3 regions of the Ferrimonas sp. YIN67 genome follow, and region 3 is predicted to be linked to each of the others. Evidence: predicted binding sites of a transcription regulator. Region 3 holds the regulator's gene; each other region holds the start of a gene.
What was found. The regulator MetJ, encoded in region 3, represses methionine synthesis genes. The targets are predictions, from matches to a motif close to TAGACGTCTAGACGTCTA.

Region 1: the regulator MetJ is predicted to act here: its motif matches at 6,097-6,114, upstream of metN (methionine ABC transporter ATP-binding protein MetN).
Region 2: the regulator MetJ is predicted to act here: its motif matches at 1,589-1,606, upstream of msrA (peptide-methionine (S)-S-oxide reductase MsrA).

The regions. Positions count from the first base shown of each region.
Region 1 is NZ_JBXVVJ010000004.1:322,334-329,583, forward strand. Features, by position in the region: gene AC2D8U_RS11815 (hypothetical protein) at 1-211, opposite strand, end outside; gene AC2D8U_RS11820 (M48 family metallopeptidase) at 544-2,358, opposite strand; gene AC2D8U_RS11825 (LemA family protein) at 2,371-2,967, opposite strand; gene metQ (methionine ABC transporter substrate-binding lipoprotein MetQ) at 3,443-4,237, opposite strand; gene AC2D8U_RS11835 (methionine ABC transporter permease) at 4,329-4,982, opposite strand; gene metN (methionine ABC transporter ATP-binding protein MetN) at 4,972-6,006, opposite strand; gene gmhB (D-glycero-beta-D-manno-heptose 1,7-bisphosphate 7-phosphatase) at 6,136-6,894, shown strand.
Region 2 is NZ_JBXVVJ010000010.1:20,843-28,092, forward strand. Features, by position in the region: gene AC2D8U_RS18010 (thiamine pyrophosphate-dependent dehydrogenase E1 component subunit alpha) at 1-277, opposite strand, end outside; gene astE (succinylglutamate desuccinylase) at 459-1,460, opposite strand; gene msrA (peptide-methionine (S)-S-oxide reductase MsrA) at 1,657-2,139, shown strand; gene AC2D8U_RS18025 (GNAT family N-acetyltransferase) at 2,207-2,701, shown strand; gene ylqF (ribosome biogenesis GTPase YlqF) at 2,770-3,699, opposite strand; gene AC2D8U_RS18035 (acyl-CoA carboxylase subunit beta) at 3,758-5,278, opposite strand; gene AC2D8U_RS18040 (TetR/AcrR family transcriptional regulator) at 5,414-6,025, shown strand; gene sbcB (exodeoxyribonuclease I) at 6,105-7,250, shown strand, end outside.
Region 3 is NZ_JBXVVJ010000006.1:176,806-184,055, reverse strand. Features, by position in the region: gene AC2D8U_RS13985 (methyl-accepting chemotaxis protein) at 1-83, opposite strand, end outside; gene metF (methylenetetrahydrofolate reductase) at 342-1,229, opposite strand; gene metL (bifunctional aspartate kinase/homoserine dehydrogenase II) at 1,372-3,720, opposite strand; gene metB (cystathionine gamma-synthase) at 3,748-4,893, opposite strand; gene metJ (met regulon transcriptional regulator MetJ) at 5,078-5,398, shown strand; gene AC2D8U_RS13960 (TSUP family transporter) at 5,461-6,198, shown strand; gene AC2D8U_RS13955 (glycoside hydrolase family 3 C-terminal domain-containing protein) at 6,394-7,250, shown strand, end outside.

The DNA.
Region 1 (7,250 bases), on a different contig from region 3:
GCGTCATGGATTTTGGCATGATCACCTTAAACTGGCTTTTCTTCAGAGGTTTTAATATCACCCCCTTCCATTTCTTGCCATAGCAGGCGCGGATGCTGCTTAACTTCCAGCCGGTTGCGACGGCGAGATCCTGCAATGAAATCGTTTGCCCTTGGTTCTGAGTGAGGAACTGGTAGGCATATCTAAGTTGAGCTATTTGCTTGGTTTCCATCTGCCACTCCTTTTGGCGACTCAATAGGGTCAGCCTTGCCTATGCCACATAAGGGACTAAACCGGTTGAGTGAAGCGAGGTTAAATCCCTTGAGTTCGGCTGTCGGTGTTGACTAACGAACAGGTCGAGTTGGAAGTGGCTAAACGGACCCATTATCCTGATTTCGGTAAATAGGGGCAGCACAGGAAGGTGCAGATCTGAGATGCGTAAGCGAATGCCCGTGGGAGTCAGGGAGGCAGGTTTACGGCGACCCATTCCTTTCGATGCCTTGCTACCCGTGGACCGTTCTGAAGTGAACAAGGGCCGGTATGGGATCACCGGCCTTAACACCATCAGGCTAGCGGGGCGGGAGGCGCGTCGAGACACAATGCCAAGCATTGCATGAGGACGCTTTCTTCAGCGGTCAGTTGTCCATCATGTTCAACGCAGACGCGACAGGCTTCCAGAAACCGTTGTTTGCGCAGGGGAGAAAGGTTTCTAAGCTGTGGGATAGCCATGGCGGCCGTATGCCATGGGGGCTGCATCGGCAGTTCTGCCTTTCGCAGCCCAAAGGCGAGGATCCCTCGCTCAAAGGCATCTTGAGTGTGTTGACCGTTTTCATGCCCCAGATGGGCTAACAGGGCGATGAGCGACGTTGCTGCGCGTTTTTTCTGATCCAGCGATAGCGGCCTGGTGGGGCGCTCCTCGAGGTAGTGGCGGAGCACTTGCCAGACACACCAGCGCAGCAAGCCCTGATCGTCGCAGTGCCAGCAGGTGGCCAGTTGTTGCAGCAGGGTACGTTTTTGCTGGGGCGACAAGATCTGCAGCGTTGGCATGGCCAACTGCAGTAGCCCCATTTTTTGCTTCTGACTGAGCGGAATAAGTTGTTCTCTTAGTTGCTCGATCCCCTGTTTAACCGCAGGAGGAAGCTCTGCGATGGTGTTGGCACCCTGACGAGGCCAAAGCAGGGCCAAGGCGAGCTCTCTGGCGTCCTCGGGCTCATGGGCTTTATCCTGCAGGAACAGAGGTAACTGGCTGAGAAGCACCGCCCCGGTTAGTATGCTTTCCAGGTTGCGTCCAGAAGTTTCATCCGCCAAAGAGGGCTCGCTCTCCTTGGCACTGTCCTGGCGTACTCGCAGTCGCTGTAGCACTTCGGTGTAGCTGCCATCCCATTGAGGCTCAATGGCCTGGATCCTTTTCTCCAACGGCGGATGAGTGGCCATCATGGAGGTCAAGGGTCGAAACTGGCCAAAGAACAGGTGGCTGGTTTCAGCGGCTTCGGGGTGGTCAAGGGTGCTGCCATTGAGATCGGCCCCGATCAGCTTGAGGGCATCGGCGATCCCAGAGGGGTTGCGGGTAAACTGTACCGCCGCGGCATCGGCCAGATATTCCCGCTGGCGGCTGACGGCGGCCTTGATCAGATTGCCGCACAGGGTGCCGATCCAGCCCAGTACCAGCAGGGCAACACCGATCATCATGATCACCATGCCGGCCTTGTCACTGTCCCGATTTCGACTGCGATGACCGCTTCGGCCGATAGCACGGACGACGAATTCACCGATCTGACTGATGAACAGCAGCCCTGCCAGTACGGCGATCAGCCTCAGATTGAGGCGCATGTCGCCATTTTGGATGTGGCTGAACTCATGGGCGATCACCCCCTGTAACTCGGCGCGGCTAAGTTTGGCGACGCAGCCCCGGGTGACCCCTATCACCGCATCGGCAGGGGTGTGACCGGCGGCAAAGGCGTTGATCCCCTCTTCATGCTCCAGTAGATAGACTGGGGGTACGGGCAGGCCGGACGCCAGGGCCATCTCCTCGACGACGTTGCGGACTCGGCGCTCGTCGAGATCCTCGGTATTGGCCAGGATCGGTCGGCCTCCCAGTGACTCGGCGACGGCAACGCCTCCGCTGCGTAACGTCAGCCACTTGAAGCCACTCACCAGGGCGATAACCAGGAGCACCATAAAGCTGATCCCGGCGCTGCTTGGGGAGAGCAGATAGGTGGTTACGGAGCTCATTGGATCTGTGGTGCCAGAGCCAAAACCCAAGGCCAGGCCAATCACCAGGTTGATCCCGGCGATGATCCCCAAAAGCGCCAGTGCAAACAGGAACAGGAGTAGTCCCGTACGACGTCGGGCCTGCTCCTGTTGAGCGAAGAAATCCATGCTGAATGTCCCTTAAAACTGGACCTTGGGAGCGTCCTGGATCTGGGCGCTGTCGGCAAACTCCAGCAAAGCCGCATCCTGGCCATGACCAAACAGGCCAGCAAAGAGGATGGGTGGAAATTGCTGCTTGTATTGGTTGTAGGCCGTGACGGCGTCGTTGAAAGCCTGGCGGGCAAAGGCGACGCGATTTTCTGTGGTGGTCAGCTCTTCGGAAACCTGCATCATATTCTGATTGCCCTTGAGATCCGGATAGGCTTCCATCACGACACTCAAGCGCCCCATGGCACCGGCCAAGGCGGATTCACCGGCGGCGAGCTGGCCGATACAACTCGGATCGGTAGGATGCTTGCTGGCGGCCTGAAGTCCGGCCATGGCTTGATTGCGCGCCTGGATCACCGCTTCCAGGGTGTCCCGTTCATGCTTGAGGTAGGCTTTGGCCGTCTCCACCAGGTTGGGGATCAGGTCATAGCGGCGCTTGAGCTGAACCTCGATCTGAGAAAAGGCGTTCTGATGGCGGTTTTTCAAGGCAACCAGTTTATTAAAGATACTGATCACATAGAGCACGAGAATGACTGCAATGGCCAGGGAGGCGATGGTGCCGATAGACATGGTAACGTCCTGATCTAAATGGATAAGACCTAAACAGTAGCGTTCCGCTTTGGTAATGGAAAGGGGGGAACCGGGATTTTGCGAGCAGGAACTCCCAGGGGAGTGAAACAGCGGGAAAGGTGCCAGGGACGATGGGGCTGGGAGTACGGGGTCATGCCGTGAAGGTAACGCTTTGTTTTAGGCGGAGACGGGACGGCAATATGGCGACGGCATCAATACGGGTCCTGAGCGTCTACTGTGATCCTAGCGAGTCTATGCAAGCTGGGCGCACGCATTCAGGAAGGTGCTCAAGGTTTCAGTCGTATCTGGCCGGTGGCGTTGGATGGGCACGATAGGGTCACAAAGAAAGAGGAAGCCAGGCTAGAACTGAGCTTGGGAGTCTTGGCAACCGTGCATCCCCCTAGAGCAGAGACGATAAGAGGAGGCCGAAGCCTCCTCTTTTTTTACTGAACCCTGTTAGGGCAAAAGCGTTTGCTTACCAGCCCTTCACGATGTTGCCGTTGAACAGCTCGAGGGCCTTGGCGTGTACGGCTTCGCTCTGGTAGGCCTTGATGAACTGAGCGATACGCTCGTCGTCCTGATTTTTGGTATGAGCCACGATCAGGTTCACGTAAGGGCTCTCCTTGTCTTCAACAAACAGCCCGTTTTCCTCCAGGGTCAGGCCAGCTTGACCTGCGAAGGTGTTGTTGATCACGGCAAAGCTGACGTCCTGCAGGGCACGGGGCAGCTGTGCGGCTTCCAGCTCCAGGAGCTCTAGGTTTTTCGGGTTGTCGATCACGTCACGCGGGGTCGCGGCGATCCCAACGCCCTCTTTGAGGGTCAGCAGGCCCTGAGCTTCCAACAGTACCAGGGAGCGGCCCAGGTTGGTTGGATCGTTTGGCAGGGCAACTTTTGCGCCGTTGGCCAGTTCGTCCAGGTTCTTGATGCTGTTGGAGTAGGCAGCGATCGGGTAAACGAAGGTGTTGGCAACGGCCACCAGATCGTAACCACGGGCTTCAACCTGGCCATCCAGGTAGGGACGGTGCTGGAAGGCGTTGATGTCAATGCTGCCGTCATTGAGGGCGGCGTTTGGCGTCACGTAGTCGGTGAAGGGCACGATCTCAACGTTGAGATCGAACTGCTCTTTGGCCAGTTTGGCGGCCACTTCGGCGACTTGGGCTTCCGGACCGGCCATGGCACCCAGCTTCAGGGTATCGGAATCACTGCTGCCACAGGCGGACAGGGCCAGAGCCGCGGCGGCGGCGAACAGGGCGCGTAGAGTCTTGGTCATGAGGTTGTACCTTTTCGTTATGTTGAGCTTGGTCTTTTTATCGTGTTTTTGGCGTTATTGCCGTGAGTGCTGCTGGTTTTTTGAGCGCCATTCATCTGTGATCGATACGACGCACCACAAAGTCACCCAGGGATTGGATCGCTTGAACCAGTACCAGCAGGATCACTATGGTTGCGAGCATGACGTCCAGTTCGAAGCGGTAGTATCCGTAGCGGATGCCGACATCGCCCAGGCCGCCACCGCCCACGGCGCCGGCCATGGCGGAGTAGCTGACCAGAGTCACCAGGGTAATGGTGATGCTGTTAAGGATCCCTGGCAGGGCTTCCGGCAGCAGAACCTTACGGATGATCTGGGCTGGGCTTGCGCCCATGGCCTGGGCCGCTTCCACCAGACCGCCGGGGACTTCCATCAGCGCGCCTTCGATCAAACGGGCGATAAAGGGAATGGCGCCGACGGTCAGCGGTACAACGGCGGCCATGGTGCCGATGCTGGTGCCCACCACGATGCGGGTAAACGGGATGATCGCTACCAGCAGGATGATGAAAGGCACTGAGCGACCGGCATTAACAATCACGCCGAGGACTCGGTTAACCAACAGGTTTTCCAGCAACTGACCGGTCTTGGTCAGGTGCAGGATCACGCCGATGGGGATCCCGGCCAGGGCCGCGATCAGACCGGACAGGAAGACCATCTGCAGGGTCTGCAGGGTGGCATTCCACAGCAGGGGGATCAGATCACTGGACATAGCCAAGTACCTCTACATCAATATTGTGTTCAATCAGATAGCGTTGGGCTTCCTGGATGGCTTGCGGTGTGCCCATCAGTTCAGCCAGCATGAGGCCAAACTTGGTGCCGCCAACGTATTCCATCTGGGCGCTGAGGATGTTGCTGTCGGTGCCAAACTGTTTGGCGGCCTGAGTAAGGACCGGCGCATCGACACTGTCGCCGCGGAAGGTGAGGCGCACCAGAGGGCGACAACCTTCGAACGGTTCGGTTTGCAGTGTTGCTTTATAGCTATCGGGTACATCCAGATGCAGGGTCGAGCGAATAAAGCGACGGGCCAGTTCGGTTTTGGCGTTGGCAAAGAAGGGGCCCACTTCATCCTGCTCAATCAGGCTGCCCTGATCGATGATGGCAACGCGATCGCAGATCTGCTTAACCACCTCCATCTCGTGGGTGATCAGCAAGATGGTCAATCCCAGCTTTTGGTTGATCTCTTTAAGCAGTTTGAGGATTGATTTGGTGGTTTCCGGATCCAGTGCCGAGGTGGCTTCGTCACACAGGAGCACCTTAGGCTCATTGGCCAGGGCCCGGGCGATGGCCACCCGCTGTTTCTGCCCGCCACTCAGGTTGGCCGGGTAGCTGCTCGCTTTGTCGGCGATCCCGACCAGCTCCAGCAACTGGTTTACCTTCTCGGTGATCTGCGCCTTACCCAGGCCGCCCAGCTCGAGCGGGAGGGCAACATTATCAAAGACGGTACGTGAGGCCAGCAGGTTAAAGTGCTGGAAGATCATCGCGATCTGCTGGCGTTGCTTGCGCAATGCGGCGGCGTTCAGTTGGGTGAGGTCGACACCGTCAATCTTTACGGCCCCCCCATCGGGGCGCTCCAGCAGATTCACACAGCGGATCAGGGTACTCTTACCGGCGCCGGAGCTTCCGATGATCCCAAAGATGCTGCCGGCAGGAACATGAAGATCCGTGGGGCGTAGGGCCGGGATCACGCGGTCACCCTGGCGGAATGTTTTATGGATGGCTTCGAGAGTGATCATACCGATTCTGTCGCCTTATCATTATCGTGTGGGGCCTTGGCCCGATGGATGCAGTTTAAATAGCCGTCCAGAAGTCTGTCAATGGACACTTAGCCATTTAGCCGTCCAAACCGGGTGTTTGCGTGATTAATGACCGCCCAATGGCGCCTTGGTCGACCAATCTATCGTGATATCAGGGCTAAATTGACCCGCCAAGCTGGCAAAGGGATACTTAGCAGCGGATGGCTCGGTATATCACTCAACAAACAGATCCACCCTATGCTTGATGCCAAAAAGGCGTGTCACTGGGGAATGGGCAATAACGAAGAGCAGGAACAGCGAATGAGTAAGGCGGTATTTCTCGATCGGGATGGCGTGATTAATGTGGATCACGGTTATGTACACAAGATCGAGGATTTTGAATTTGTGCCTGGCGTACTGGAGGCCTGTGCTCGACTGGTCGATGCCGGCTTTAAGCTTATCGTGGTGACTAATCAGTCGGGTATCGCTCGTGGCTATTATAGTGAGGCGCATTTTTCGACCCTGTGCGATTGGATGGCAGAACGTTTTGCCTCTGCTGGCGCGCCACTTACCGCTATCTATTACTGCCCTCATCATCCGCAAAAAGGAGAGGCACCTTACGTCTGTGATTGTGAGTGCCGAAAACCGAAACCCGGGATGTTGTTGCTAGGCGCCCAAGAACATGGGGTGGAGTTGGGCGCTTCATATATGGTGGGCGATAAGGCTGATGATATGCTGGCGGCTAAAGCTGCTGGGGTTGCGGGAAAAGTTTTGGTTCGCAGTGGTAAGAGTGTAACGGCGCAAGGAACGGCTCTAGCCGATACCGTAAGCGATGCATTGCCAGAGGCGGTTACCTGGATCCTTACTAATTCGGCTGATCGAAGCTGACAGATTGGTTAAAAGGCATCCAGATCTCGGTGCTTTGGTGGAAAATTAGCCAGGCGATTCGTTTGGCAGTGATTTATTGTTGCAACTTGCCTGGCCATCCCTATAATGCGCTTCCTGTCGACGGGGCATGGCGAAACAGTTTCGCGGTGGTGCTCTTCACTGAGACCCTAACGGCGATGTTAATCCTTAATGAAATCAAGGGTTGACGAACAAAAATGGATGTGTAGAATGCGCATCTCGCTTTGGTAACGAAGCAAGCTCTTTAACAATTTGTCAGACAATCTGTGTGGGCACTCACGTAGGATTGAGAAATCATCATTTCTTAATGTTTACTGAGTGACTATACGAAATTCAGT
Region 2 (7,250 bases), on a different contig from region 3:
CCGCGCCCAGGACCGCCGCTTCCTCCCCGGTACAGGTCATATAGAAACTGATCCGCCCCTGGCGCTGAGCCGATAACATGCGTTCATCCAGCACCCGGGTAAAGACGGCACTGTGATGGATCTGCAAAGCGAGCTCTTTATCAATCTCTGGAGGAACCGCGCCAGGATACAGCGCCCCTTCGGCATCGAGGATCTTGACTGTGGGGATCACCCTGTCCTTGGGATCCAGCAGCCGGGCCTGGTGACTCTCTTCAACTTCCGTGGACTGATCTGTCATCGCTACGCCCCCTGTCGTGGCATTCGAGTGGCTCAAACGCCCTGATTGCTGTTATCTAGTATTGGCAACAAGCTACCTCTGCGTAAACGGCGTCACAACAAAAGGCCGGTTCCCCACCCCCTATCGATGAACGTGGACTGTACAAAGGCATTTACAACCTGGTGCTTAGCCAGCATCCAGGCTACTCGAAGGGTTGATCGTCGCCCACCGGCACCACGGTCAAGCAGGCCCGTTGCCCGTTAGCCACTTGAGCATTGGGAAAGACGATCGCCTCCTCCCTGGCCTGGACGCTATACTCAATCGCTCCATCCGTGGCCAGCAAGGCCCCTTGAGGGAAGGGAGTAAAGTTGGCCAGATCATCGGCAAAGTTCAGGGCAAAATGCTCCGTGTGCTTGTCGATCACCTGAGCCACATCAAACACAGTGATCTTTGGGTTAGCAGGCAGATCCAGGGGCAGGTTCTGGATCAGGCCCAGTAACTGGCTGCGAAGTGCCGACAGACGGCTGAGATCATTGTCGCCAAAGGGGCGCACCTGTCCCAGCTCCAGCGTAAAGGCATCGGCAGCAAAGCGGTTGGAGCTGAAGTAGCTGAACGTGCTGGTCGGAGTATGGGATAGCAGCACGGCGTCAATCCCGGCAGCATCAAGAAACGCCAGTTGCTGACGCCGCCAGGGTCTGCCATGACGAAAGGGGTAGATGGCAAAACGCTCTCGCCGCGAGTCGCGGATCGCCGTATGCAGATCATAGTGACAGCGCTGCACCCCCTCTCGGCAAAAAAAGGCCGTGACCGCCTGCTCCAAAGTCTGGGCTCGGGTGGCTTCGGGACCTTCATAGTGCCGGTGAGCCCCGCTGAACATGCGGTTCATATTGTGGGTCACTTCACGGACTCCCTGTCGCATCGCCAAGGGGTTGCCCAGTAATACCAGCAGCCGATTGCGGCACGGCCAGCGGCCCTCCAACAGCTCACTCACCAGCTGATTGAGCAGCTCCAAAGGCGCGGTCTCATTACCGTGGATCCCGGCGGAAAGCACCAGATCAATACCACCAGGCTCGGGGGGTTCAACACGAAGGATCCCCACCTGATCCAGAAATACCTGGGTACCATCAGGCAAGGTCTTGTGGCAAGGCGCACAGCCGCTTTGGGCGTGCACCAATGTATGGGACAGCAGATCCTGGATAAACACGCATCACTCCTTGGTCAAGCACGCCAGACACGACTCCACGCCATTGTAACCATTTTGTTACCTATGGATGCAATGTGGCCAAATCGACGCTTGCTCCAAGGATCCCTTTATCGTAAGCTCTGGGCGTCTGGACATCCAAACGTCCACACCAAGTGCTAGCCTTAACCGGCACCGATACAAAAATAAGGAGATAATAATGGCTACAGCTACCCTCGGCGCCGGATGCTTCTGGGGCGTCGAACACTTTATCAAGGCCTTGCCCGGCGTCACCGCAACCGCCTGCGGCTACATGGGTGGCCACCTGGATAACCCCACTTATCCTCAAGTCAAACAGGGCAACACCGGCCATGCCGAAGTGGTCCAGATCGAGTTTGATCCCGAACAAACCAGCTATGAAGCGATCCTCGATCTGTTTTGGCAGCACCACAACCCCACCACTCCCAACCAACAAGGCGTCGACCACGGCAGCCAGTACCGCAGCGTGATCTTCTACCACAATCCACAACAGGCCGAGATCGCCGAGCACTCCAAGGCTGCGCAACAGGCAAAGGGCTATTGGAAAGACAAGACCATCGTCACTGAGATCACCGAGGCAACCACCTTCTGGCGCGCCGAAACCTACCATCAGGATTATCTGGCCAAGAACGATCAACCCAGCTGCCACCTGCCGTTCTACTGACAGCATGAGTATGACGACAGCAAAGCGCGACATGCCAATTGAGATGAAGGCGTTCAGGCTTTGAAAGCTGGTTGAGTCCGACCGTTTCAGTTTGTTCGAGACGTATAAGAGTCGCCCCGACGCCGCTCGATATGTCTCCAGTGAAGTACATAGCGACGTCAAGCAGACGGACGCCCTGATCGCCAGATGCATCGACAACTACACACAGCAACAGCCCACGTCGTTGATCTATGCCATTGCCACGCCGGAGTCGGACGAGGCAATTGGCCTGCTGGTGTTTCTCTTTCGCGCAGACTACGCCGAGATCCACTTTGGCCTATCACCCGACTTCCATGGCCGAGGGATAGCCACACAGGCCTGTGCGCTCGGGGTCAATTGGCTCAATCATCGCGGTTTTCGCGAGATCCGGACCCATCCCTATCACAAGCATTACGCCAGCATAGAGGTATTAAAACGCTGTGGTTTTGTCGAGTTTGGTCTGCTCAAGCAGCATGCCCCCTTCCCTCAACTGGGTGAAGGGTTATTCACTTGCTTGGATCTCAGGCACATCACACAAGCCTGAGCGAGACGAGTTCATTTTTTCTCGTAAAAAAACCGGGGCAAGCCCCGGTTCCTTTGCAAGAAAGCCCTTCAACGACTGCGCTTGCGCCGCTGCTTCTCTTCCTCTTGGGCTTTTTTCAGTTCCTCGGCCTTGCGCCGAGCCTCTTCCAGCTCGGCCTTCTCGACCTCGGCCATGGCTGGTGTCTCCAGGGTGATCCCCCCCAGAGTACCGCTGCGCAGCTCATTGATCAGCAGGGCACCAAACTTGGCAAAATCAACCCGATTGCCCGCGCGCATACAGCCGCGCTTGCGCCCCGCCATCTCCATAAACTCCCAATCCTGCTCCGGCAGGTGATCCAGCTTGTAGCGCTCGATCAAGCGCTCAGGATAGATCCGCATCAGGTATTCGGAAACGTAGCTGCCCAGATCTTCATAATCCACCACGGTGTCGCGGATCGCGGCAATGGCCGCCAGGCGATAGCCAAAGTGCTCGTTTTCCAGCTTGGGCCAGAGCATCCCCGGGGTATCGTACAGCATGATCCCCTGCTCCAGCTTGATCCGCTGCTGGGCCTTGGTGACCGCCGGCTCGTTACCTGTCTTGGCCACGACACGTTTGGCCAGGGTATTGATCAGGGTCGATTTGCCCACATTGGGAATGCCCATGATCATCGCCTTGATCTGCTTATCCTGACCCACCTTATTCGGCACCAGCTTATGACACAGCTCGGTGATCTTATGCACCTGGCTGGCTTTGTCCGTATCCAGCGCCAGAGTTTTCACACCCTGCTCCTGCTCCAGATAGGCCATCCACTGCTCAGTCATGGTGGGATCCGCCAGATCCGCCTTGTTCAGGATCTTGATCACCGGCTTGTCCCGGCGCAGCTGTGCCACCATGGGGTTCTCACTGCTGTAGGGAATGCGCGCATCGAGCACCTCGATGATCACATCCATCTGCGGCATCACCTCCTTGATCTCACGCCGCGCTTTGTTCATATGGCCGGGAAACCATTGGATCGCCATAGCAAATTCTCTTAATACAACTGGGATCCGCGCAGTGTAGCCTGATTGCCGAAAAAGATCATGGCTGGCCTCTCTCCGATCTCACAGGTTCACCTCCCTGGCTCATTGCCAAAGCATCCAGAAAGGCATTACGCAGCTGACGCGGATCGATCACCTCGTCATAGGCCAGGGTATCCGCCGCTCCCCAGGCCGCATTGGCTTCCGCCTGGGCCATGCGTTGAGCCTCCTCGTCACTCATGCCCGCCGCTTGGCTCCCCCCTTTACTGGGCAGTCCCCCCAGGCTCAGTCCCGGGAACGCCAGGGTCAGGGTCTGCCGATCACAGGGATTCATGCCCATCACCGAGCTGCCAAAACCATAGGCTTTGCGCAGGGTGACGTGTAGCTTGGGGCCTCGTAGGCGGGATTGGGCCAGGAACATACGACCCGCCGCCGCCAGCGTCCCGGCCCGCTCCGAGGCACTGCCGGGTAAAACCCCGGGGTTATCGGCCAGGAACAGCACAGGAAGGCGCAGTTCGCCGGCCCATTCGAGGAAATAGGCCGCCTTCTCCGCTGCAGCCCGGTTAATGGTTCCCGCCATCACCTGAGGCTGGTTAGCCACCAGCACTACAGACCGGCCGCCCAGCCGGGCCAGGGCGATCACCATAGCTGCCCCATAATCCGGCTGCAGCTCAAGGTAATCGCCGTTATCCACCAGCTCGCGGATCACCCTCTTGATGTCATAGCCCCGCATCGGGTTACGGGGCACCAGCTCAAAGATCCGATCCAGACTGCGCGGTCCCAGATCCTGTCCCTGCTCGAGGTGGGGAGCGGCTTGATCCGCATTGCTTGGCAGGTAGGAGAGATATTGACGTACCTGAATAAACGCATCTGCCTCACTGACCACCCGGTTATGGGCCACGCCGGAGTGTACTGTATGGATCTCCGCCCCGCCCAACTGCTCCGGGGTGACGTGCTCGCCCAGTGCCTGTGCCACCAAAGGGGGGCCGGCGGCAAACAGGGCGCTGCCCTCCACCATGATGATGAAGTCCAGCAGCACGCCCGACAGCGCACCATGACCCGCCGAGGGGCCCATCACCACAGCCACCGTGGGCACCTTGCCCTTAAGCTGGGCCAGCAGCTGCAGATCGTTGGCCCCATAGGGATGGCGCTGCAATCCATTGCTGGCCCGCTCCCCGGCGCCCTCCAGCAAAAGGATCAGAGGACAGCGCTCCTGAAGCGCCAGCTGGGCAAGGCGCAATCGTTTGGCGTGGGCTCCAAAGCCGATGGAGCCCCCTTGTACGGTGAAATCCTCCGCTCCAACCAGCACGGGCCGCCCTTCGATCCGGGCGAAACCCGTGATGATCCCATCCGCTGGAGCCGCCGGCAGTCCATCCCAGGATATTCCTCCCACCAAGGTACCGAACTCGCGAAAACTGCCTGGATCCACCAGGGCAGCAATACGCTGACGGGCATCCTGCCTTCCGTTCCTGCGCTGCTGCTCCAGTTTCCGCTCTCCGCCCATGGCCTTCGCAGCCTGCTGCCGGCTCTGCCACTGAGCCATGGTTGCCTGCCACTCCTGGGTGATCCCTTGGTTATCCATAACGCCCCCTTTATTGAATAACCAAACAATAAAAAAACCTTGCGACACTGTCAAATATCACGCCTAGCAGAAAAAGCTGATTTATTGAGATAAATGCATAAAATGATGGGAAAGACAGTTCGGTAAGGAAACCCGATGCCAAAAGTTGTAGACCACGATGCTCGTCGGCAGATCCTCGCCGCCACCGCAGCCAATGTTATCGCCCAACGGGGATTGGAGAACACCACCCTGAAGGATGTTGCGGTGGAGGCAGGCTTTACCCCCGGTCTGGTTGGGCATTACTTTGACAATAAAGATCAGTTGATGCGGGCCGCCCTCTCTCATGTCGACCAACGTGCGGCGGAGCGCTTTGCCCTGCTGCGCAATCGTTCTTTGCGTAAAGCGCTGGAAGCCACCCTGCCGTTGGATGCGATCCGACGAACCGAGTGGTGGGTCCGGATCTCCTTTTGGGGGCGTACCATGGTCCAGCCTAAACTCAAGGGCGAATTGGCCGAGTCCATGGGGTATGCGCAGGATACTCTGGAGTACATCATCAACGAACAGAAGGCTCAGGGTCACCTGCGCCCTGATCTCAATGCCCAGGTGGCCGCCGAAGCCATGCTCAACCTGTTGCTGGGATTGAGCATGAGGATCCTGTTTGATCCCAAGAACTATCACCGCAAGCGAGTGATGACGATCCTGGATGATTATGTGGAGGATCTCGGCCGCCACACCGGTGCCTCGTCAGAAGAAACCCCAGTATCCTGACCGACTTTCATTCGAGCAGGCAGGCCGACGGGATCAAACATCTGTTACAATTGGTCTTTATCCTCTATTCGAACACACGATGAAGCAAGATCAGAGCCTGTTGTGGCACGACTATGAAACTTGGGGGGCCGATCCGGCCGCCGATCGGCCTGCCCAGTTTGCCGGGATCCGCACCGATCTCGAGCTGAATATCATCGAGGAGCCGGTCGAATTCTTCTGCCAACTGCCCACCGACTACCTGCCCCAGCCTGAAGCGATCTTTGTCACCGGGATCACGCCGCAAAAAGCCAACCGGCTAGGCAGCGTCGAGGCGGAATTCATCGCCAAGGTTCATCAGCAGATGGCTCGCCCCGGCACCTGCAGCGTCGGCTACAACTCCATTCGCTTCGATGACGAAGTGACCCGCTACAGCCTCTATCGGAACTTCTTCGATCCCTACGGCCGCGAGTGGCAAAACGGCAACAGCCGCTGGGATATCATCGATCTGGTTCGGGCCTGCTATGCACTGCGGCCGGAAGGGATCGAGTGGCCAGAGCGGGAAGAGGGCGTGCCCAGTTTTAAGCTTGAGCACCTGACCGCTGCCAACGGGATCGGTCACGACAGCGCCCATGATGCCGTCTCCGACGTCAAGGCCACCATCGCCCTGGCCAAGTTGATCAAAGAGAAGCAGCCTAAGCTGTATCAGTGGGCTTTTTCCCTGCGTCGCAAGCAGGCGGTCGCCCAACAGATCGATATCCTGGCACTCAAGCCTCTGCTGCATATCAGCTCCCGTTTTCCCGCAGCCAGAGGCTGTGCGGCACTGGTACTGCCCATGGCGTGGCATCCGGAGAACAAAAATGCCGTCGCCTGTGTCGACATGACCCTGGATCCCACCCCACTGCTCGAATGGGATATCCAGACCCTCAGAGAAAAGCTCTACCTCAAAGCCAGTGAACGACCCGACGGAGAGCCCAGGGTCCCAGTGAAGCTGGTGCACCTCAATCGCAGCCCCTTTATTGCTCCAGCCAGTACCCTGGATGACGCCAATGCCCAGCGCCTGGGCCTGGATAAGCCTCAATGCCGTGAGCATTACCGCCTGCTCAAGCAGCACCACAAGACGATCCGGGAAAAACTCCACGGCCTGTTTGCCGATTCGGCACCGCCTGAAACTGACCGCCCGGTGGATCAACAACTGTACGGCGGCTTCTTCAGCGATGCCGACCGAGCCCAAATGGAGCTTGTCCGA
Region 3 (7,250 bases):
CCCTTGGGATCTGTGGTCGACAGCAAGATGCTGTCCTGAGGAAAGGGGATCTCCCGTCCGGTTACTGGCTGGTTGTCGCGCATGGCTGGCCCCGTTGCTGCTTAAATGGTGCATGGGTGGTGCATAGATGGTGCATGATTTGGGTATGGTGCCAGTGCCACCTCAGCCTTGCACGACTCTCTCGCACTAGCACTTAAGCTTTTGAATTTATTTTTGATATGGATCAGAAAACCCGGTTCATGGTCGAACCGGGTTTTCATAAAATCGATCGAGATCCTTCCGAATCGCTCTGTGCCCAATTGTGCGAAAAAGCGCAACCGGACGGGCTTGGCGCACTCTCCCTACACGCCGGGACGCACGCCCAGGGCGTGGCAGATGGCGTAGGACAGCTCGGCGCGATTGAGGGTGTAGAAGTGGAAGTCACTCACCCCCTCCTTGGCCAAGACCTTGGCCATCTCAATCGCCACGTTGGCCCCGACCAACTTGCGAGTCGCCGGATCATCCTCCAGGCCATCAAACATGTGGTGCAGCCAATTGGGCACACGGATCTTGGCAAAATCGGAGAACTTCAGCAGTTGCTTGTAGTTGGTCACCGGCAGGATCCCGGGCACGATCTCCGCCTCGATCCCCGCCGCGGCACAGCGATCCCGGAAGCGCAGGTAGGCTTCGATATCGAAGAAAAACTGGGTGATCGCCCGGGTCGCACCGGCATCGATCTTGCGTTTGAGGTTGATCAGATCGGCCTGGGCACTGGTGGCATCCGGGTGCACTTCCGGGTAGGCCGCCACGCTGATCTCAAAATCGTGCTCCTGCTTGAGCAACTCGACCAGATCCGAGGCGTAACGGTTTGGATTCGGCTGCCCCTCGGGTACATCACCGCGCAGCGCCACGATATGACGCACGCCCTGCTGCCAATACTGGCGGGCCAGCTCACGCAACTCCCCCTCGTCGGCGTCGATCAGGGTCAGGTGGGGGGCCGCCTGCAGATCGGTCTCGGCGTGGATCCGCTCGATCACCTTGTGGGTGCGATCCCGCACACCGGAGTTGGCGCCGTAGGTCACGGACACGAACTTGGGCTTAAGCGGCGCCAGACGCTCGATGGACTGCCACAGGGTCTCCTCCATCGCCGGGCTGTTGGGTGGAAAGAACTCGAAAGAAACATTGAGATCTTTCAGGGAGCTGAGGCGCTCGTTCAATGCTTCGACTTGTTGGGCGTGATGAAATGCCATATCAATATATTCCCTTAACTGTTCGTTCGATGCCTCGGTGCTCGGGGCACTTCCGTTCCTAGGAAAGAGCCTAGGCTCTTAGCGATTAGCTATCAGCTCTTAGGACCTAGGACCTAGCCCCCAGCTCTTCGCTCTCGGCTTGTTAGTGCAACAGGCGACGACAAATCGCCACCAGATCGGATTGTACGGCGGCGGCAGTCACTTCACGCCCGGCGCCGGGCCCCTGGATCACCAGGCCGTTTGGATAGTGACTGCTGCGCAATAGGAACTGGTTATCTCCCGGCGGCAAGCTGGCAAAGGGGTGCTTGGGCGCCACCGCCTCAAGCCCCACCTTGGCTTGCAGGGTCTCCCCTTCGATGGCCAGGGCGGCGGTGTAACGCAGGGCTTGGCCCTGTGCCTTAGCACTGGCCAGGGCATCGGCCATGGGGCCATCCAGCTCCTCGATGCGGGCCAGGAACTCGCCGGTGGGGATCCCGGCCAGTGTCTCGGGCACCAGAGATTCCAGCCCCACCTGCTCCAGCTCGAGCTTCAACCCCAGCTCCCGTGCCAGGATCAGCAGCTTTCGCTGCATATCGACGCCGCCGAGATCTTCCCTTGGATCCGGCTCGGTGAAGCCCTTGTCCTTAGCCTCCAAAACCAACTGAGAAAATGGCTTACTGCCGTCAAAGTGGTGGAACAGCCAGCTCAAGGTGCCGGAGAACACCCCGTCGATGCGCTGCACCGTATCGCCTCCCCGCTTGAGATCGTCAATGGCATAAAAGATCGGCAAACCAGCCCCGACGGTGGCGTTATAACGCCAGTAGAGATGGCGCTGCGCGACCTGAGCTTTAAGGCGATCATAAAACGCCTGAGGACCACTGCCCGCCTGCTTGTTGGCACAGATCAAGTGGATGCCCCGCTCCAGTAGCTGGGGATAGGCCTGAGCCAACTCACCGCTGGCGGTGATATCCAGCAAGATCAGTTCGTCAAAAGGCAGAGTCGTCGCCCGGTCAAACAGGGCGGTCAGCTCATAGGGCTGTGCCTCGCTGTCGAAGCGGGACTGCCATTGGGTGGGATTGAGCCCCTCCGGCGCCAGCAGGGCTTCGTTCCGCCCCAGCACCGCCACCAGGGACAGCTCAGCCTCCAATTCATCACTGATCCGCCGTTGATAGTGGGCAAACTGCTGTAACCAGGCGGCACCAATGTTGCCTTTACCCGCCACCAAGAGCCCGATCTTCTTCAGCGGACCGGCACAACGCCGATGCACTCGGGCGGTCAGATCCGCCACTTCGTCACTGGGCACCAGGGTCGTTAATGCGAGGGGATCCGCCAACAGCGGCCAGGCGCAACGTCCCAGCAACCGAGCGAACGCGCCTCTCAGGCGGCCCGCATGGCGACTAACCAGAGCCACCAGCCCCAATCCTCGCTCACTGCGTACTGACTGATTGTAATGCTCGAACAAAGCCACCTGAGCGGCTTCGGCCTGCTCTTCGGTCACCACCAGGGCACCGCGCAGGGGATACACCGCCAACAGCGCCAGACCATGGGCCCGCAGGTAATCGGCGGCACTATCGCTGTCCTCACCATCCGGGCCATAGAGGACCACCACCTTGTCCAAGCTGGTGATCACCGGCTCGGCCTTGGCGCCCTCAGCCAGGATCCGGGTATAGGGCTGCTCCGGGGTATAACTGGATCGCACATTCAGCGACATGGAGTGCTGCTGAAGCGGCTGTAACGTGCGGGCATGCAGCACGGGTGAGCCCAGTCGGGCCAGGCGATCCGCTTCGGTCAGAGACAGCTCGGCCTGCAGGCGTGCGTCTTGCAACAGGTTGGGATCGGCGTTAAACACCCCCTGAACATCGGTCCAGATGGTGACCTGCTCAACCCCGGCCAGTGCGCCAATCACAGTGGCACTGTAGTCCGAACCATTCCGACCCAGCAACACACTCTGACCGGCTTCATCTGCCGCCACATAGCCGGTGATCACGACCCGGGTATCCGCTAAAGCCTGTAGGCGAGCGTCCAGCTTATCGCGACTGATCGGGTATTGGGGGCTGCGATCCTCTTTCACGGTCAGGAAACGGCGGGCGTCCAGGGCACTCGCCTGCACCCCTAACTGACTCAACAGGGCGGCCAGCAGTCGGGCCGACCACAGCTCGCCCAGCCCTTGGATATCGGCACTGTACTGACGCGGCTCGGCCAACCAGTGACGCAGCTGCTTAAGATCTTCCTCCAACTGAACCAGGGCGGTATCCGCCTCAGGCCCCAGCAGCAGCCGCTGGATCAGGCCCCGCTGAAACTGGACCAGTTCCGCCAACTCGCCAGACAGGTCTTGCTGTTGCTTGGCCCGCTCCAGCAGGGCGATCAGGGCGTTGGTGCTCTTTCCCGCGGCAGAGACCACCACCAGATCATCGGCGTTTCCCTGGGTGAGCAGGATATGGGCGACCCGGCGATAGCAATCTGCATCCGCCAGGCTTGACCCCCCAAATTTATGCAGTAGACGACGTGACACGCTATGACTCCCTTCCTTCACCGGGGATTAGCCCAGGGCCTGTTGCAGGTCGGCCAGCAGATCCCGAGGATCTTCGATCCCCACGGAGATCCGCAGCAGAGTTTCTCCGATCCCGGCCGCGATCCGGGCTTCCTCGGCCATCGCCCTGTGGGTCATGGTGGCCGGATGGCAGATCAGTGACTCCACGCCCCCCAGGCTCTCGGCCACACTGAACACCTTGAGGCGGGACAGGAAGGCACGCACTTCTGGCTCACCCCCCTTGAGATCGAAACTGAGCATGGCGCCAAAACCCGCCTGTTGACGCTTGGCCAATTCGTGTTGGGGATGGTCCGCCAGCCCCGGGTAATACACCCTGGCCACCGCCGGGTGAGACACCAGCAGTTCGGCCACCGCATCGGCATTGCTCTGATGCTGTTTGATCCGCAGCGGCAGGGTCCGCAGGCCACGCAGGGTGAGATAGCTATCGAAAGCACCGCCCGTCAGTCCCAGACAGTTGGCCCACCAATCCAGCTGCTCCGCCAGCTCAGCCTCTTTGGCGATCGCCACGCCTCCGACCAGATCCGAGTGACCATTGATGTATTTTGTCGTGGAGTGGATGACGATGTCGGCCCCCAGGCTCAGCGGCTGCTGCAGCATGGGCGACAGGAAGGTGTTATCAACCACCACCCAGGCACCAACAGCCTTGGCTTTTTCCGCAATCTCTGCAATATCCACCAGGCGCATCAGTGGGTTAGAGGGGGTTTCCAGCCAGACCATCTTGGGCTTTTGCGCCAGTACGGCATCAAGGGCAGCAGCGTCGGTCTGGTCCACCACGGCGACCCGAAAGCCCCCCTTGGCCGCCACCGAGGTAAACAGGCGGTAACTGCCGCCGTAGCAGTCGTGGGGGACGACCAGCAGGTCATCGCTGTTCAGCAGGGCGGTAACCGCGGAGATCGCCGCCATACCTGTGGCGGTCACCACCGCACCGGCCCCGCCTTCCAGTTTGGCCAGGGCTTGCCCGAGGACACCGCGGGTCGGGTTACCACTGCGCGCGTAATCGTATTGACGCGGCTGGCCAAAATCCTCGAAGGTGTAATTGGTGGAAAGGTAGATAGGGGGCACAACGGCACCGTGCTGCGTATCGCTTTCGATCCCTTCGCGGACGGCGATGGTGGCAAGCTGAGGCTGGCTCATGAGGTGCATCCTCCGGACTGACGCATTAAAACAAAATCATAATGATGGGCTAACTTAAACCGCCGAAGCTTGGGCGTCAAGACGTTTAGCCGTCTAAACGTTTACAGGTTAAGATGGCAACAATTTGACTCTCTCGGACATGGGTTTAAAATTGCAACCGTTATCAAGACTTATAGGTGCATCGATGAGTATCGAGTGGAACGGCGACTACATCAGTCCGTACGCGGAACACGGCAAAAAAAATGAGCAGGTCAAGAAGATCACTGTATCCATCCCGCTCAAAGTGCTGAAGATCCTCACCGATGAGCGCACTCGCCGGCAGGTCAATAATTTGCGCCATGCCACCAACAGTGAACTGCTATGTGAAGCCTTCCTCCACGCTTACACCGGCCAACCCTTGCCTGCGGATGACGATCTGCGCAAAGACAAGCCGGACAGCGTTCCGGCGGCCGCCCGCGACATCATGGCCGCCCTGGGGATCGACCCGGAACAACTCGAAGAGTGAATCCGATTTGTTGTAAAAAGGCCTGCCAATGCAGGCTTTTTTGTCTCTAAAAAGCGAATATTATGGCCTCCCTCCTCTCCTTCGAACTGCCCCTGGTCTGGCTGATTGTTCTGACTGGTGCCATCGTACAGAGCGCCATCGGATTTGGCTTGGCGGTCGTGGTGACTCCGCTGTTGTACTTTATCAACCCGGAATGGGTGCCCGGTCCCATCATCATGATGGGCCTGATGATCTCCCTGTTCACCCTGAGACGCATCGGCCTCAAACTGGAGATGGGGATCTTGACTCCCGCCCTGATCGGCCGAATTCCCGGCGGCATACTCGGCACCTGGTTATTGGTCGCGGCCTCGGCTCAGTGGCTGGGACTCGGCATTGGCCTGATCGTGTTGACCGCAGTGCTGCTTACTCTGGCCAAATTCAGCCTCCCCCTGACCCGAATAAACCTGTTTGGTGCCGGGTTGGTTTCCGGGATCTTCGCCGCCATCTCCGCCATCGGCGGTCCTCCAATGGCGCTGCTGCTCAACAATAACCAGTCCGCCGCCCAGATGCGTCATACCCTGTCAGGCTTCTTTGTCTTCAGCGCCGCCCTCTCCCTGCTGATCCTGGCACTCGCTGGCCAGTTTGGCTGGGCTGATCTCGCTCGGGGGGCGTTGCTGATCCCCCCTGCTCTCGCGGGGTTCTGGCTGGGGGATAAACTGGTCGTTCGCATCGACCCGGCGCAATTGAAGCAGACAACCCTATTATTGTGTTTCTGCGCTGGGGCCATGCTGGTTGCTCAATCCCTCGTACAATTGTTCTAAACCTCAATGTGTTGTAACTAAGTGTCATTCATCACCCAGGCCTCAAACCGTCATGAGACCTACTTCACAATACCTCCTGGTAAAGCGCTTCTTCACTTGCAGGACTGTCGTTTCTCCTAAATCCTGATTCAGGAATTACAACATTGTTAACGCTATCCCAATAGCCAAGTATCAGTGTCAACTGACGGGTATATAATGAAGAAAATAAGCCTTGCCATCTCTCTAGCACTTGCTTCAACCAGCGTCATGGCCGCCATGTCGGCCGAAGAGATCGCCCAGTACGACATCCCCTTCTACGATCACACCCTCTCCATCGAAGCGCGCCTGGACGACCTCTCCAAGCGTCTGACCGACGAGGAGAAGGGCCACATGATCACCCTTTGGAACAAAGGCGTGCCGCGCCTGGGGTTGAAATCCTTCATGCCCGGCGAAGCCCTGCACGGCCTGGCATCGCCCCGCGCTAACGCCGCCACCGTGTTCCCCCAGTCCATCGGCCTGGCCGCCACCTGGGATCCGGCCGCGATGAAGCGCATGGGGGATGCGGTCTCCGACGAAGCCCGCGCCCAGTACCACAATGGCCCGGAGCTGGCCTGGGGCCGCAGTGGCCCGCTGACCTTCTGGTCACCGGTGATCAACATCGGCCGCGATCCCCGCTGGGGCCGGAACCAGGAAGCCTACGGCGAAGATCCGCTGATCAACGGCACCTTTGCCACCGCCTATGTGCAGGGTCTGCAGGGCGACCATCCGAAATATCTGAAAGTGGCCGCCGGTGCCAAGCACTTCGTCGCCAACAACGAAGAGCACAACCGCTTCAACGGCAACGCCGATATCTCCGAGAAGCAGCTGCGTGAATACTACTTCCCCGCCTACAAACAGGTGGTACAGGACGGCGACGCCAAGATCATCATGACCGCCTACAACAGCCTCAATGGCGAGCCGGCGGTCACCAACACCTGGCTGGTGAAGGACGTATTGCGCGGCGAGTGGGGCTTCGACGGCTTCGTGCTGGGCGATTACGGCTCCATCCTGATGACCACCAAGGGCTGGGCTGA